Regions from separate parts of the Afifella aestuarii genome, predicted to be linked through region 4. Evidence: predicted binding sites of a transcription regulator. Region 4 holds the regulator's gene; each other region holds the start of a gene.

Evidence for each region. The regulator PhoB, encoded in region 4, activates phosphate uptake and scavenging genes when phosphate is short. The targets are predictions, from matches to a motif close to TGTCATNNANCTGTCAT.
Region 1: the regulator PhoB is predicted to act here: its motif matches at 2,367-2,383, upstream of EO094_RS00590 (YrbL family protein).
Region 2: the regulator PhoB is predicted to act here: its motif matches at 1,999-2,015, upstream of EO094_RS16300 (esterase-like activity of phytase family protein).
Region 3: the regulator PhoB is predicted to act here: its motif matches at 2,638-2,654, upstream of EO094_RS04965 (CehA/McbA family metallohydrolase).

The regions. Positions count from the first base shown of each region.
Region 1 is NZ_SAUF01000001.1:142,292-146,502, forward strand. Features, by position in the region: gene EO094_RS00580 (ABC transporter ATP-binding protein) at 1-499, shown strand, start outside; gene EO094_RS00585 (YifB family Mg chelatase-like AAA ATPase) at 656-2,188, opposite strand; gene EO094_RS00590 (YrbL family protein) at 2,523-3,218, shown strand; gene gshB (glutathione synthase) at 3,290-4,211, opposite strand, start outside.
Region 2 is NZ_SAUF01000005.1:461,414-465,624, reverse strand. Features, by position in the region: gene dnaE (DNA polymerase III subunit alpha) at 1-1,857, opposite strand, end outside; gene EO094_RS16300 (esterase-like activity of phytase family protein) at 2,062-3,276, shown strand; gene EO094_RS16295 (ABC transporter ATP-binding protein) at 3,957-4,211, opposite strand, start outside.
Region 3 is NZ_SAUF01000001.1:1,072,775-1,076,985, reverse strand. Features, by position in the region: gene EO094_RS04975 (SDR family oxidoreductase) at 1-457, shown strand, start outside; gene galE (UDP-glucose 4-epimerase GalE) at 647-1,684, shown strand; gene EO094_RS04965 (CehA/McbA family metallohydrolase) at 1,704-2,603, opposite strand; gene EO094_RS04960 (IclR family transcriptional regulator) at 2,718-3,551, opposite strand; gene EO094_RS04955 (LysR family transcriptional regulator) at 3,833-4,211, opposite strand, start outside.
Region 4 is NZ_SAUF01000002.1:302,674-306,884, reverse strand. Features, by position in the region: gene pstA (phosphate ABC transporter permease PstA) at 1-323, shown strand, start outside; gene pstB (phosphate ABC transporter ATP-binding protein PstB) at 432-1,178, shown strand; gene phoU (phosphate signaling complex protein PhoU) at 1,199-1,885, shown strand; gene phoB (phosphate regulon transcriptional regulator PhoB) at 1,903-2,598, shown strand; gene upp (uracil phosphoribosyltransferase) at 2,856-3,500, opposite strand; gene EO094_RS09875 (phosphopentomutase) at 3,625-4,211, opposite strand, start outside.

The DNA.
Region 1 (4,211 bases), on a different contig from region 4:
CGTCGTGTTGAACAAAGGCCGGGTCGAGCAGGTCGGCACGCCGTTGGAGCTCTACCACCGGCCAGACAATTTGTTCGTGGCGAAGTTCATCGGCTCGCCCGCGATGAACATTCTAGCTGCCACCTTCAGCACCACGCAGGATGGGCTGCAGGTCGCGCCTGAAGGCGGCAGAGACTTCACTCTCCCACGCCCCGAGGGGATCGCCATTTCACAAGGCCCCGGCCATCTCGGTGTCCGCCCGGAAAGCCTCCGCCTCGCGGAAGCCGGCGACGACCCGCTGATCGAAGGCGAGGTGACGCTGGTGGAGCTTCTGGGCGAGGTCACGCTCGTCTACGTCGATATCGGCCGCCAAGACGATCCCGTGGTGGCGAAGCTTGCAGGCGAAGTGGCGGTCGAGCGCGGCAAAAGCGTGCGTCTTGCTGCCCATGCCGAAGATTTGCAGCTCTTCGACGCAAACGGCCGGGCCCTTCGATACGAAGGACTGCAGAAAGCCGCTTGACCGGCCGTTTTGCGGACGAACCACACGGGCGATCCCGCTCGGGCGAGGACGCATGGCGCCGCTCTCTTCTGCGGATGATCGCAGGAAGAGGCTCGAGCGCCCCTTTGCGACATCACTCGGCCTTCGGTTGCCGCGGCTTTTCCGCGGATGCGCGCCTCATGCGGCCGCGGCAAGCAGAGACGCGCTCTGGCGGTAGCTCAAGGCCTCCGCCACATGGATGCGGCGCACCTTTTCCTCCTGGTCGAGATCGGCAAGTGTGCGCGCGACCTTGAGGACGCGGTGGTAGCCGCGCGCCGATAAGCCCATCGCTTCCGCGGCATCGCGAATGAGACGGGCACCGGCCTCGTCTGGAGCTGCGACATCTTCCACCACGCGACTGCCGGCACGCGCATTGATGCGCAGGCCCGGCAGGCCGCGGGACATATAGCGCTCCGCCTGCATCGCACGAGCCGTCGCCACACGCTCGCGCACGGCCGCACTCGGCTCCGCCTCGGCGGGTCCGATCAGATCGATGGCAGAGAGTGCAGGCACCTCGATCCTGAGATCGATGCGGTCGATCAAAGGCCCGGAGAGCCGGGCCTGATAGTCGGCGGCGCAACGGGCGCCGCGCCGGCAGGTGTGCCCGGGCTCGCCCGCCATGCCGCAGCGACACGGGTTCATCGCCGCAATCAACTGAAATTCGGCCGGGTAGGTGACCCGGTGATTGGCGCGCGCGATGACGGCTTCGCCGGTCTCCAGTGGCTGGCGCAGCGAATCGAGGACGGCCGGGGTGAATTCCGGCAATTCATCGAGGAAGAGCACGCCGTGATGGGCAAGTGAGACCTCGCCCGGACGCGCATTGATGCCGCCGCCGACCATCGCCGCCATGGAGGCCGAATGGTGCGGTGCCCGATAGGGTCGCTGGCTCGACAGCCGCCCGCCGGCGAGCGTCCCAGCGATCGACGAGATCATCGACACGTCGAGGAGTTCGCGCGGCGCAAGCGGCGGCAGGATCGAAGGCAGCCGGCTCGCCAGCATCGATTTGCCGGCCCCCGGAGGGCCGATCATCAGCATGTTGTGGCCACCGGCTGCGGCAATCTCCAACGCCCGTTTGGCGCTCTCCTGACCGCGGATCTCTGAGAGATCGGGAAGGGCCTCGCTCGCGGCGCGAAGTGCGGGCTTGGGCTGGGACAGGACCTGACTGCCGGCGATGTGATTGGCGAGCGCAATCAGGCTCTTCGGCGCCAGAATGGCGAGTTCTTCGCCGGCCCACGCAGCCTCCCCTCCGCAGGCGGCGGGGCAGATGAGCCCCTTCTTCAGCGCATTGGCGCTGATGGCGGCCGGCAGCACACCCGCCACCGCTTCGATGCGACCGTCGAGGCCGAGTTCCCCAAGAACCACGTGATCGCTGACGGCATCGGCTGGAATGGCGCCCATTGCCGCCATCAGGGCGAGCGCAATCGGCAGATCATAATGGCTGCCTTCTTTCGGAAGGTCTGCCGGGGCGAGATTGACGGTGATGCGCTTGGCCGGAAGCGCGAGACCCGACGCATGAATCGCCGCCTGCACACGTTCCCGGCTTTCCGCCACCGCCTTGTCGGGCAGGCCGACAATGTTGAAGAGCGTGCGCCCCGGCGCGATCAGCACCTGGACATCGACGGGGATCGCCTCGACCCCGCGAAAAGCCACTGTCGTAACACGAGAAACCATCGCCACCACCCCCGTTCTGATTGCAGAATGACTCAGCTTTCGGAAGATGACAAGAACGAAAAAGGAACACGATCCGAGAGGCGCACCTGTTGCGCAAGAGAAACAATATGAAACGCATCAGTCACTTTTTTGCGTTTCCAACCCGCCCGCCCTTGTCACGCCCATCTCTGGGGACTTTATGAAAAACACATGACATTCGCGGCGGATCGACGCTGCGCATGCGAACAGGCGGCCGGGGCACATGGTCTGCGATTCGATTGAAAAGAGGCGCGCTTCGGCGCGCCTAAGGGCGTTTTTTGCGCCGGTTTGGGCATTTGTCGCCGGACCGGAAACGATGCATGCGCAAGCGGACCGGCGGTCCGTGGCGGGCACCGTCGATCTCAGCCGGGCAATCCCGTTTGCGCGCGGCGGGCGGCGGCTCTGCTTTGTCGATCCCTCCAGAAAAGACCGCGGGATCAAGGTGCGGCGACCGGATTACACGCTCGCCGACCAGCGCCGGTCAAAGGCCGCGTGGAAGCGTCTGCGACCGCTCGTGCGCTTCGACGACAACCGTCAGGACGAGCACATTCTGCGCCGCCTCGGTCAGGTCCGCGGCGAGGCAGCCTTCGCGCATGTGGCGCGGCAGTTCGGCTTCCTGCGTACAAGCCTCGGGATGGGGCTCTCGGTGGAGCTCATTCGCGACGGAGATGGCGAGATCTCACGCACGCTCGAAAGCTATCTGACGATCCACGGCTATTCCTCGGAATGTCAGGCGGCCGTTGAGACGTTTTGCGACCATCTCGTCACGTATCGCGTGCCGACGCGAAAAATCATGTTGTGCAATGTTCTCGTCCAGGAAGACGTCGACGGCCAAATCCGCCGGCTCGTCCTCATCGACGATTTCGGCACGACCAATTATTACCCCTTCTTTCTGCGCACCGACGCCTCGCAAGAACGCAAGGTGTTGCGCAAGGTCGACGATTTCGTCGCCCGCATTCACGGCTTCGTCGCCGGCGAGGTGATGCCGTCGGCCGTCTCGCTTCTCGACTGACTGAGCTCGCCCGGGCCAATCTTCGCCCGGGCAGATCTTGGCGCGGCAAGGCCTTCGCTGGCAGTTGCCCGTCAGCCCTTGCAGCGCTGTTCGATCGCGTCCCACACCATCGCAGCCGCATCGATATCCGAAAAACGCTGCAGCTCGCGGATGCCTGTGGGCGAGGTGACGTTGATCTCCGTCATCACGTCGCCGATCACGTCGATGCCGACGAGGATGAAGCCGCGCGCCTTGAGTTCCGGGCCGATGCGGGCACAGATTTCCCGGTCGCGATCGGTGAGTTCGGCGGCAACGGCCTTACCGCCGACATGCATGTTGGAGCGCGCATCACCCACCGCCGGGATCCGGTTGATCGCACCGGCGGGCTCGCCGTCGACAATGATGATGCGTTTGTCGCCCTTGCGAATCTCAGGCAGATAGCGCTGCACGACGAAGGGCTCGCGGAAGGTCGTTTCGAAAAGTTCGATCAGCGAGGACAGGTTTTCGTCCCCCTCGCTGATACGGAAAACCGCGGCACCACCATTGCCGTAGAGCGGCTTCAGGATGATGTCGCGGTGCTTTTCGCGGAAGGCGCGGATCGCTGCGATGTCGCGGGAGATCAGCGTCTCCGGCATCAGATCGGAAAATTCGGTGACGAAGAGTTTTTCCGGCGCGTTGCGCACATGGGCCGGATCGTTGACGACGAGGGTCTTCGGATGAACCCGCTCCAAGAGATGCGTCGCCGAGATATAGGCCATGTCGAATGGCGGATCCTGGCGCATCAGGACGACATCGAAATCTTCGAGCCCGAGCTGCTGTTCCGCCTCATCGAGCGCGTAATGACGGCCGACCTCGTCGGCAACGCTCACCGCCCGCATGCGGGCAAAGACGCGGCCGCCCTCCATCGAGAGGTGCCGCGGCTCGTAATAGAAGAGGCTGTGGCCGCGCTTTTGCGCCTCCAGCATCAGCGCGAAGGTCGTATCGCCGCGAATATCGATCTGAGCGATCGGATCC
Region 2 (4,211 bases), on a different contig from region 4:
CTGGAACACGCCAACCGTTTCGCCGCGGGCGAGCATGGCGAAAGTCGTCGGATCGTCGAGGGGCAAAGCCGCGAGGTCGCAATCGATCTTGCGTTTGCGCAGGAGACGCACCGCCTTGTCGAGCACAGTCAGCGTCTTGAGGCCGAGGAAGTCGAATTTGACGAGACCGGCCTGTTCCACCCATTTCATGTTGAACTGGGTGACGGGCAGGTTGGAGCGCGGGTCGCGGTAAAGCGGGACCAGCTCCTCGAGCCGGCGGTCACCAATCACGATACCTGCGGCATGCGTCGAGGCGTGGCGATAAAGCCCTTCAAGCCGCGTGGCGATGTCGATCAGACGACCGACCACCGGCTCGCGCTCAATCTCTTCCTGAAAGCGCGGTTCGTCGGCGACGGCCTGGGCCAGAGTGACCGGGTTTGACGGATCGGCCGGCACCAGTTTGCAGAGCCGGTCGACCTGGCCGTACGGCATTTCAAGCACACGGCCGACATCGCGCAGGGCAGCGCGCGCCTGCAGCGTTCCGAAGGTGATGATCTGGGCCACCTGCGCCTTGCCGTAGCGCTCCTGGACATAGGTGATAACCTCGTCGCGCCGCTCCTGACAGAAATCGACGTCGAAGTCCGGCATCGACACACGCTCCGGATTGAGGAAGCGCTCGAAGAGGAGATTGAACCGCAAGGGATCGAGGTCGGTAATCGTCAGCGACCAGGCGACCACGGAACCAGCGCCCGAACCACGGCCCGGCCCGACCGGAATGCCGTGTTCCTTCGCCCATTTGATGAAGTCGGAAACGATCAGGAAGTAGCCCGGGAACTTCATCTTCTCGATGATGCCGAGCTCGAAACTCAAACGTTTCTCGTAGTCTTCGAGGCTGAGGCCCGGCGCGCAGCCATGCTTCGCGAGACGCGCCTTCAGGCCCGCTTCGGCCTGCTCGCGCAGCTCGGCCGCCTCGTGCGCCTCCGCCGTCTCGGCATCGGCAGCCGCCCCGCCGACGAAACGCGGCAAGATCGGACGGCGCGTCTTCGGCCGCATCTGGCAGCGCACGGCGATTTCGACGGTGTTTTCTATCGCCTCGGGCAGATCGGTGAATTTCTCGGCCATCGCCTCGGCCGACAAGAAGCCGTGCTGGCGGGTGAGTTGCCGGCGATCGTCTTCGGAGACGACGCGGCCTTCCGCGACCGCCAGCAGTGCATCATGCGATTCGTAATCGTCCTCGCTGGCGAAGAACGGTTCATTCGTCGCAACGATCGGCACGTCGCGCGCATAGGCAAGGTCCAGAACACCCGCTTCGGCAGCTGTCTCGATCTGCAATCCATGGCGCTCGATCGCTACGTAAAGTCGGTCCTGGAAAATCGTCTGAAGCGCCGTCAGCCGCCCGGCGGCATCCTCCGGGCGATTGGCGAAGATCGAGGGATAAAGCACGCCATCATGGCCACCCGTCATCGCCAGAAGCCCGTCGCCATACGCCTGCAAGAGCGGCGCCGTCAGCGGCAGCCCGGCGGACTCTTCCCCGAGATAATAGGCGGTGACGAGATGAACGAGGTTCTGCCAGCCAGTTTCGTTGGCGCAGAGCAGGAAGAGATGTTCACGCCCGGCGGCCCGGAAGTGCGGTTCGGCGCGGCGCTCCACGTTCTCCGACAACGCCACGGGCAATTTGCAGCCGATGAGCGGCTGGATCCCCGCGCCGGAGGCTTTTTGAGAGAATTCGAGCGCGCCGAAAAGATTGGCCGAATCGGTCACGCCCACAGCGGGCATGCCCGCACTCTTGGCGAGCTTGATGAGCTTTGCGACCGGGAGCGCGCCCTCCAGCAGCGAAAAGGCTGAATGACAATTGAGATGGATGAAATGCGGTGCCAAGGGTGAACTCCTCCACGCCTCTTGTATCGCCGCTGGCGACCGAGCGACAGGCACGAGCGACCCTCGTCCCCACCCATCTCTCTCAGTCGCCGTTGCGCCCCACCCCGCTGCGACGCCACGTCAGCCAACCCGCGATGGTCCCGTCATGGATCCGTCGCCAAGTTGCGTTTCCTAGGAACAGTACGAATCGCCCGAAGACCTATCGTGCCCTCACTCTCCCCTCTCTGCCGCCTCCCTCTCCTCCTCGTAATTCTCGGAGCCATCGCGGCGTCGAGCCCGGGAGAGGCAGAAGAGGCCGGCAGCCTGCCCCCACCCGTCTTCCGCGGGGCCCTGACATTGCCGAAAAACCTTGAGGTCGAAGGAACGCCTTTTGGGGGAATCTCCGGCCTCGACTACGATGCGGCGAACGACACGTTTTACGCACTCTCAGACGACCGAGCGCAGCGTGGACCGGCACGATATTACACGCTCCGCCTGACCCTTGACGCCGACGGTATCCACGGAATGGACGTCACGTCGATGCATGTCCTCAGGCCGCCGGGTGGCGGCCAGTTCTCTGCAGGCGAAATCGATCCAGAGGCTTTGAGGCTCGCCGCCGCCGGCACACATTTCTACTGGTCGAGCGAAGGCGACGAGAACGGCACTCCGGCGATCTTCATTTCCGACCTCGACGGCCGCGCGAGTGGCCAGCTCTCTTTGCCTGACGCCTATCTGCCCAATCCCACGGGCACCCACCACGATGTCACCCGCCCCGACGGCACCCAGGGTGTGCGCGACAATCTCGGCTTTGAGGCGATCGCCCTCTCCCCGGACAACACACGCCTCTACGCCATCACCGAAAACGCGCTCATTCAGGACGGCAGCCAGGCGACGCTCTACGCCGGGAGCCCGTCGCGCATCATCGTCTTCGACCTCGCCTCCGGCAACGTCGTCGCAGAGTATGTCTACGAGACCGATCCCATTTTTCGCGCCCCCGCATTCCCGCTCGGCGGCGCCGACAATGGCGTTTCAGAAGCTCTCGCGCTCGCCGACGGTCGGCTCCTCGTCGTCGAACGCGCTTATGCGGCGGGCGTCGGCAACCACATCGCCCTCTATGTCGTCGACCTCGACGAGGCGGACGACATTTCCGGCCTCGAAAGCATTTCGGATCGCGATGTCCGCGCGGTGCGAAAGACGCCCTGGCTCGTCCTCGATGAAGGAACCTTCAGCCTCGACATAGACAACATCGAGGCTGCGAGCTTTGGCCCGATGATCGACGGCCAGCCTTCGCTCGTCCTTGCCTCAGACGACAATTTCAACCCGCTTGGCCAGGTCACACAGTTCCTGCTCTTCACCTTCACGGCGCCGAACGCCATTCCGGACACAGAGCCGTCAGGTGGTCTCCCTGTACCCCAGCGAAAATCCGGCACCGCGGATTGATTGCCCCTGGTCGACGCGGCCACCACGTCCCACTCGGCCGTCCCGCACCCAACCCGAGACCAGCACCATGAAACCGGCCGAGGAGCCACCGGTTGCTCACCAACAACGGCACCTCCCTGCGGAATCGCAGCCTACGAACCGGTGCCGCCGCTCGCGCGGAAAAGGCCTCAAAGGGGCGCAAACAACCCAAGGCTCAGAACGTATAAAGAGGCCGTCAGCACCACGGTCGCAGCGAAAGACAGAAGCTCAGAAGCGAAGATATTCATCGTATACTCCCTCTTTGTTCCCAACTTGTTCTGCTTTTTGATTTCTGTCAACCCCGGTGCCTGTTGGGCTTTTCACGGCGTGCGGCTCTGCTCTTTGGGAAGGCTCGCAGCCGCAGGACTTCCGTAGATGAAAAGGCCGGGCACTGGCACAGAACGCCCATCAGCGGAGGCGTCGCGGCCACTCAGACCCACGTTTGGACTGAACGCACAGATGTACGGCGCCTATTGTGATAGGAGCCGGCCGAGGAGAGCGTGTGCGGGCTGCCGACGCGCCAAGGGCGTAAAAGCCGAGTGGCATGCGCGCTCAACCGGCGATGTTCGGAGAGAGTCGTTTGGATTTGAAATCGTCGGCAGGGCGTTCTGCCGAAACGGCACGACGTTGTTCAGCCATACGCCTTGCGATGGCCGCCCGCCTCAGGCGCCCTCGTAAGGCACGATCTTGCCGTCTCTCAGCGTGACGGTGCGATCCATGCGCTTTGCCAGAGCGAGATTGTGGGTCGCAACCAGCCCGGCGAGGCGCGTCTCACGCACGAGCCGGGTCAAGGCATCAAAGACATGGTCCGACGTCTTCGGATCGAGATTGCCGGTCGGTTCGTCGGCGAGAAGGAGGCGCGGCGCATTGGCGAAGGCCCGGGCGATCGCCACGCGTTGCTGCTCGCCGCCGGAAAG
Region 3 (4,211 bases), on a different contig from region 4:
GCATCTGCCCGGTTTGAACACGCCGCAATTCGACTGGGCGCGCAACAAGATGCCGCGTCGAGCCCAGCCGCTACCGCCAATTTTCCAGCCCGAAGTGGCCGCAGACGGCATTTATTTCGCCGCCCATCATCCGCGCCGCGAACTCTGGGTCGGCCGCTCCGCCTATCAGGCGATCCTGGGCCAGAGGGTCGCGCCCGGCCTTCTCGACAAGATGATGGCTGAAAGAGCCTATGACGGGCAGATGGCCGCCGAGGCAGAGATCGAGCGGCCGGACAATCTCTTCGAGCCCGTCGCCGGCTCCTATGCCGCGCATGGCCGCTTCGACGTCAAGGCCCAGAACACGGCACCAGCCCTCTGGGCAACGGAGCACCGCGAGGCGATCGGCAAGGGGGCGGGCATCGCCGCCGCGGGAGCACTCGGCTGGTTCATCGGACGGATGCTCTCGTCGAGGCGGTGACAGGGCCGCCTGACAACCGCTTCCTGCCGATCAACGGCTATGCCCGGTCTCGGACGGCCGCACGAGGCCCGATTTCGACATGCGGCCACTATGCGCGCTGCGCACGGCAAGCGTTGAGAGACGAAATACAATTCTAAGCGTTTGCTGCTAGAGAAAGCGCCGTAAGAACACGCTTCGGAGGGAGGGCGCATGCAGGCCACCGTTCTGGTCGCTGGCGGCAACGGCTATATCGGCAGCCATGTCGTGGTCGAGCTGGCACGGGCGGGCTACCGGCCCGTCATCGTCGACAATCTCGCCAATTCGCATCCCGAGGCTGCGCGCCGTGTCGGCCAGATCGCCGGGTCGGAGATCCCGCTCCTCGTCGGTGACATTCGCGACGCCGCCTTTCTCGACCGGGTTTTCATTGAGAACGCGATCGACGTCGTCATCCATCTCGCGGGCCTCAAGGCCGTGGGCGAATCCGTGGAGAAGCCGCTCGCCTACTACGATGTGAATGTCGGCGGTGCCGTCTCGCTGTTTGAGGCGATGGCCCGCCACGCGGCGACACGGCTCGTCTTTTCGTCCTCGGCCACCGTCTATGGGGAACCGCAGACAGTGCCCATCGACGAGAGCTTTCCAGTGGGTGGGGTCACCAACCCGTATGGTCGAACCAAGATGATGATCGAGGAGATCATCACCGATACGGTCGCCGCCGACATGGCCTGGCAGGCGATCAGCCTGCGTTATTTCAATCCCGTCGGCGCCCATGAGAGCGCACTCATCGGCGAAGATCCGATGGGCATTCCGAACAATCTCTTTCCCTATATCGCCCAGGTCGCGGTCGGGCGGCGGGAACATCTGCGCGTCTTCGGCGGCGATTATCCGACCCACGACGGCACCGGCGTGCGCGATTACATCCATGTCGTCGATCTCGCCCGGGCTCATGTGAAGGCGACGGAAGCGCTTCTTTCCGGCGGGGTGGCGCCCGGCACGCACCGGCCGATCAATCTCGGCACCGGCCGGGGCTACAGCGTCCTCGACACCGTGAAGGCCTGGCGGCGAGCCACCAACCGGTCGATCCCTTACGAGATCGTGGAGCGCCGCGCCGGCGACATCGCCACATGCTACGCCGACCCGAAGCTCGCAGCCGAACTTCTCGGCTGGCAGGCCGATCTGGACCTCGACGCCATGTGCCGCGATCACTGGCGGTGGCAGAGCGAGAACCCGAACGGCTACACCGGAGATTGAGCCCGAGCCTCAGAGAGCCTCAGTCGAACCGGACCGGATTCGACCAGGCAAGGCGCCCGGCCGCATCGGCAACGATGAGGCGGAACCAATCACCTTCGAAACGCTCGCTCGACAGGCGTACACGCGTCAGGTCCCGCCCCCATTGGTTCTCCGATTTCGCGCCGCGACCGACAAGGGCGACATTGACCGCGGGCGAGCATTCCACCGCGACCTCGCCGTCAGCGATGGAAAACCCTTCGATCACAGGACCCTGGCTGGAGTAGAAAAGGCCGTCCTTCAGTGCCTCCAAGAGCGCTTCAGGCGTGTTCTCCGCAGCCTTCACCATCACCCAGGCTGCGAGCCCTTCCTCATATTTGAAATGCGTATCGTCGGCCGCATAGGCGGAGAGCGCATAACCTTCGTTCAGAAGCTCATCGAGAAGATAGGTCCCGTCTGCACGCGCGGTTTCGAGATCGCAGGTGTAATTGTAGATCTCGACGGAATGGGCATGCGCCGCCATCGCGCGGCCGTCTTCGATCGTGAGACCGGACCATTGCGGATGGGCGATCCCGAGGAAGGCGCCCGCCTCGCGGGCCCGCTTCGCGAGCGCGAGCCCGTCTTCATCCTTGCCAGTCGGCTCGAAATCTTCAGGCAACCCGGCGGCCAAGATATGCCACAGCTCGCCATGGCTGGTTGCATCGGCATGAAGTTCGGCACCGAGAAGCGTCGTGAAACCACCGCGGCGAAACGGCCGCGTATCCGTGACCGGAAAATCGAAACGGCTGAGAAAATGATCCGACAGGCAGAGAAAATCGTAGCCGGCGTCGCGGTAATGGGCGCAGACCGCCTCAGGCGGAAGCCCCCCGTCCGAGCGATTAGAATGTGTGTGAAGATTGCCGCGCCAGAAACGGCCCGGCGCCTGAAATGCCCGCATACCCATGGAGAAGCCCCTCGCTCAAATGAGGAGAAGCGATATGACGCCTCCATGGCAAGGCGATGACAGGTGAAAGGATCCGCACGCGTGCGATCGAAATTGGGTTTTGACCGGCGCCCCTCAGGCGGCCTCGCTCGTCAAATTCCAGCCGAGCTGACTCGAAATTTGCCGGGCAGCCGCCATGTTGCGCTGGATGATGGCGGCGAACGCGGCACCGCGTGCATCCATGCCGGCGACCGAAACGCCGAGCCCGCCAAGCACATTGCCGCTCGCATCGCGGATCGGCGCGGCCGTGCACACCGTTGCCGGGCGAAATTCGCGGTCGTCGACGGCATAGCCCTGCACCGCGACAGCAGCGATCTCGCGGCGCAATCTCGACTCGTCGGTGATGGTGTTGTCCGTGAAGGAGCGGATTTCCACACGCGCCAGAAGCGCGTCGAGGGCAGACGGCGACAAGCCGGCGAGGAGCACCTTGCCGAGCGCCGTGCAATGAGCGGGACGATGGCTTACCGTGTGAGACGGAAGGCGACCCTGCGGCTCCGCCTTTTCCAGGTAGCAGATCTGGCCGTCGACCAGCGTCGCAATTTGGACCGTCTGGCCGATGGTGGCGCATAAATCGCGCATGATAGGACGCGCGAGGCTCGTCAGCTCGCCGCGCGATTGCGCACCGGGCTGCAGACGCGCGAGGCTCGGACCGATGCTCCAGGTGCGCGTCTTCGGCCGCCAAAGCGCATAGCCGCCATCCGCCAAACTGCGCAAAATGCGCAAAACAGTACTTTTATGCAGACCGACGCTCCGACTGACTTCCGTCAGAGAAAGCGGCCCCTCGGCCGCCGCCAGAACTTCCAGGATGCCGAGCGAACGATGCAGGACCTGGATGGAAGATCCAGACGAAGCGCGCGCATTTCCTGCACTTTCGTCGCCATTTGGTTGATCCACCGTGACACCGCTCATCTTCTTAATCCCGACACGTGCCGCAGGAAATCGGCACCTCATAGGCCAATCATCGCGCCGTTCATGCAGTCTCGCACGACCGGCTGCACGCACATTCGCCTTTGCAAAGGCAGCCACAAAGCCCAGCCACCAGCAAAGGCGAGGAGGAATGAGCCATTCTTCTGATCAAATTTCAAGTATCAGATGGTGAAATTGATGCAATCTGGCTTGGGCGAGGCTGACCTTAAGGTTAGTTTGTCGCTCCAGCGCCGCGGCAGACGCACGTTTTCACCCGAAATTGCTCAACCGTGCGACAAAAGAACATCCCGGCTCTGATCGGTCAATCGACCAATCAGCGCCCGCGCCGCGCTGCTGGCATAACGGTCAGGATGGCGCAGCACGGAAAAATCCCGGCGCGGCAGATCGACGGGGACGGATTGAAGCCGCCCGGAGGCGATCGCTGCTGCGACCACATGCTCGGAAATGATGGTTGCGCCGGCACCCGCCTCGACGGCCTCTCGGACGGCCTCGTTGCTGGGCAGAACGAGCGAGATCGCCAGATCATCGATTTTAATGCCCTCGCGCGACGCGAGTTCTTCAAGCACGGCACGCGTTCCCGACCCTGCCTCCCGGATGACCCAGGACAGCGATGTGAGATCGACCCCGCCCGCCTCGCTCGCA
Region 4 (4,211 bases):
GAACGCAGATGGTCTTCCACCATGTCCTGCCGCTCGCCATTCCGGGCATTCTGACGGCCACCATTATCGGCGTCGCCCAGGCGCTCGGCGAGACCGCGCCGCTCCTTCTCATCGGCATGAACGCCTTTGTGGCCAGCGTGCCGGCGAGCCCGATGGATCAGGCGACGGCCCTGCCCGTGCAGATCTATCTCTGGCAGGGCAACGAGAACTTCAATTTCTTCGAAGCCCGCACAAATGCCGCCATCATCGTCTTGCTTGGTCTGATGATCAGCCTCAATGCGATCGCGATCCTGCTGCGCCAGCGCATCGAGCGGCGCTGGTAACTGGGAGAATTCGCCATGAACGATATCAGCCACAGCCCGAGCGCGGCCAAAGCCACGGCGACGAAAGCGCCGCCCGAAGTGCCGCAGGAGAGTGCCGCCGTGCCGAAAATGCGCGCCGAGAAAGTGTCCGTCCATTACGCCGAAAAGCAGGCCCTGTTCGACGTCGATCTCGACGTGCCGGAAAATCAGGTGATCTCGCTGATCGGCCCGTCCGGCTGCGGAAAATCCACCTTCCTCAGATGCCTCAACCGGATGAACGACACGATCGACATCGCGCGCGTCTCCGGCCACATCACGCTCGACGGCGAGAACATCTACGACAAATCGCTCGACGTCGTGGAGCTCAGGGCCCGGGTCGGCATGGTCTTCCAGAAGCCCAACCCGTTTCCGAAATCGATCTACGAGAACGTCGCCTACGGGCCGCGCATTCACGGCCTCGCCTCCGGCAAGCGCGACCTCGAAGAGATCGTCGCCACCAGCCTGCAGCGCGCCGGCCTCTTCAACGAGGTCAAGGACCGGCTCGACGAACCCGGCACCGGCCTCTCCGGCGGCCAGCAGCAGCGCCTTTGCATCGCCCGCGCGATCGCCGTGAACCCGGAAGTCATCCTGATGGACGAGCCGTGCTCGGCACTCGACCCCATCGCCACCGCCAAGGTGGAAGAGCTGATCGACGAACTGCGCGAGAACTATACGATCGTCATCGTCACGCATTCGATGCAGCAGGCGGCGCGCGTCTCGCAGCGCACGGCCATGTTCCATCTGGGTTATCTCGTCGAGGAGGGGCCGACGGACATGATGTTCACCAACCCCACCGACAAGCGCACCCAGGACTACATCACAGGCCGCTTCGGCTAATCGGGAGAGGAGTGAGCCCCGTGTCTGAACATATCGTCACCTCCTATGACGAGGAATTGCGGGAACTCGCCCGCTCCATCGCCGAAATGGGCGGTCTCGTCGAACAGCAGCTCGACGAGGCGGTGAATGCGCTGTTGAGCACCAATGCGCAGCTCGCCCAGGACGTCATCCTCGGCGACCGCCAGATCAACCAGATGCACTACCAGATCGAAGAGCGGGCGATCCTCGTCATCGCCAAGCGCCAGCCGATGGCTCAGGATCTGCGCGAAACCGTCGCCGCGATCCGCATCTCGCACGATCTGGAACGCGTCGGCGACCTCGGCAAGAACATCGCCAAGCGCGCGCTCGCCATCGAAGACCAGCGGATGAACCACCAGCTTCGCCGCGGTGTCGAACATCTCGCCAGCCTCGGCCTGCGCCAGCTCAAGGACGTGCTCGACGCCTATGGCTCGCGCGACGTGCAGAAGGCGATCTCGGTGTGGCGCTCCGACGACGAGATCGACGCCATGTATGTGTCGCTGTTTCGCGAGATGCTCACCTACATGATGGAAGATCCGCGCAATATCGGCATGTGCACGCATCTTCTCTTCTGCGCCAAGAACATCGAGCGCATCGGCGACCACGCCACCAATATCGCCGAGACGATCACCTATCTCGTCACCGGCAAGCAGATGGAACGCGCGGCGACTGCGCCGTCCGCGGGTTGACGGAGTGAGCCATGCAGGTGCCCCGGATTCTCGTCGTCGAGGATGAAGAACCGCTGACGCTGCTTCTGCGCTACAACCTGGAGGCGGAAGGCTATTCCGTCGACACGGTCGGGCGCGGCGACGATGCGGAATTGCGCCTTCTGGAAGAGGCGCCCGACCTCCTGGTCCTCGATTGGATGCTGCCGGGCCTTTCCGGCATCGAACTCTGCCGACGCGTTCGAATGCGCGAGGCGACCGCAAAACTCCCCGTCATCATGCTGACGGCGCGCGGCGAGGAAGACGAGCGCATCCGCGGGCTCGCCACCGGCGCCGACGATTATGTCGTCAAACCCTTCTCGGTGCCGGAGCTGATGGCCCGCGTGAAGGCGCTCCTGCGCCGCACGCGTCCGGAAATGGTCGCCGACAAGCTCGCCGCCGGCGATCTCGAACTCGACCGCGGCACCTTCCGCGTCTTCCGCGGGGGCCGCGAGATCCATCTCGGCCCGACGGAATTCCGGCTTCTGGAATTCCTGATGCGCAGCCCGGGACGCGTCTTCACCCGCGAGCAGCTCTTGAACGGCGTCTGGGGCCGCGACGTCTATGTCGACGAACGCACCGTCGATGTGCATGTCGGCCGCCTCAGAAAGGCGATCAACCGCGGCCGCATGCGCGACCCGATCCGCACCGTCCGCGGCGCCGGCTACGCCCTCAACGAACAGTTCGTCACGACCTGATTTTTTCGGGACAGTCCCGCCGGGATCTGCGGTGATGAGGAGGCGAGAGCTTCTTCGTTCCCGTGTGGCTTCGCTCCGACGTCGGCCAGGAAGCGCGTCCCCTCCCTCATCGCTGCAACTGAAGAACAGGGCCTGCGGCAGGCTCCCTTCCTCTCCCCTCTGGGGAGAGGCGCCCGCTGCAACGCCCTTGCGTCAGATGCGCTCGTCATCCTCAAGTCGAGGGGAAGAGCGTCCAGCAGGCAACTCGCCGAAAAACCCTATTTCGTCCCGTACATGCGGTCGCCGGCATCGCCGAGGCCCGGCAGAATATAGCCGTGCTCGTTCAGATGGCTGTCGATCGCGGCCGTCACCACCGGCACGTCCGGATGGGCGGCACGGAAGCGTTCCACGCCTTCGGGCGCGGCGAGCAGGCAGACGAAGCGGATGTCCTTCGCCCCGCGCTCTTTCAGGCGCTGGATCGCGGCGATTGCGGAATTTGACGTCGCCAGCATCGGATCGACGGCGATGACGACGCGTTCGTGCAGATCTTCCGGCGCCTTGAAGTAATATTCCACCGGCTGCAGCGTCTCCGGATCGCGGTAGAGCCCGACATGGGCGACGCGGGCCGCCGGCACCAGATCGAGCATGCCTTCCAGAAGGCCGTTGCCGGCGCGCAGGATGGAGGCGAAGACGAGCTTCTTGCCGGCCAGGGTCGGCGCCTCCATCGTGGCGAGCGGCGTCTCGATGGTCGTCGTCGTCAATTCCAGGTCGCGCGTCGCCTCATAGGTCAAAAGTGCTGCAATCTCGCGCAACAGGCGGCGGAAACTCGCCGTGGACGTGCCCTTGTCGCGCATGATCGTCAGCTTGTGCTGCACCATCGGATGATCGACGACGGTCACATCCCGTCTCGTTGAAGCGTCCACGCCCCTCTCCTTCTCGTCTCTTGTTCGTCGGCGGCTTCTGTCTCACCCTGGGTGAAATGGGTCACGGCACCAAGGTCAACCCGCCGCCTTGAACCGAAAGGCGATATTCACCGGCGAAATCGCCTCAGATCAGGCTCGCGCCCGCGGCAAGAGGCGGCAGGGCAAGATGTGCCGACAGCGTCTGGCCGACATCGGCATAGGTCGAAAGCTCGCCCGCCGGACGCCCTTCGATGCCCGGACCGAAGGCCAGAACCGGCACGGTTTCACGTGTGTGGTCGGTGCCCACCCAGGTCGGGTCGTTGCCGTGATCGGCCGTCAGGATGACGAGATCGCCCGGCTTCAACAGCGCAAAGAGCTCCGGCAGGCGGCGATCGAAGGCTTCGAGCGCCGCCGCATAGCCGGCCGGATCGCGGCGATGGCCGAAGATCTGGTCGAAATCGATGAAATTGGTGACGATGAGATCGCCGTCCTTCGCCGCCCGCGCCGCCTCCAGCGTCTTGTCGAACTGGCTCTCGTTCTCCGGCGCCTTCAACGTGTGCGTCACGCCGTGACCTGCAAAAATGTCGGAGATTTTTCCAATCGCCCAGACGTCGCGTCCCGCCTCCTTCGCCTCGTCGAGGAGCGTTCGCGCCGGCGGCGGCACGGAGAAATCCCGCCGGTTGCCGGTGCGCGCGAAAGTCTCCGCGCTGTCGCCCGTAAAGGGGCGGGCGA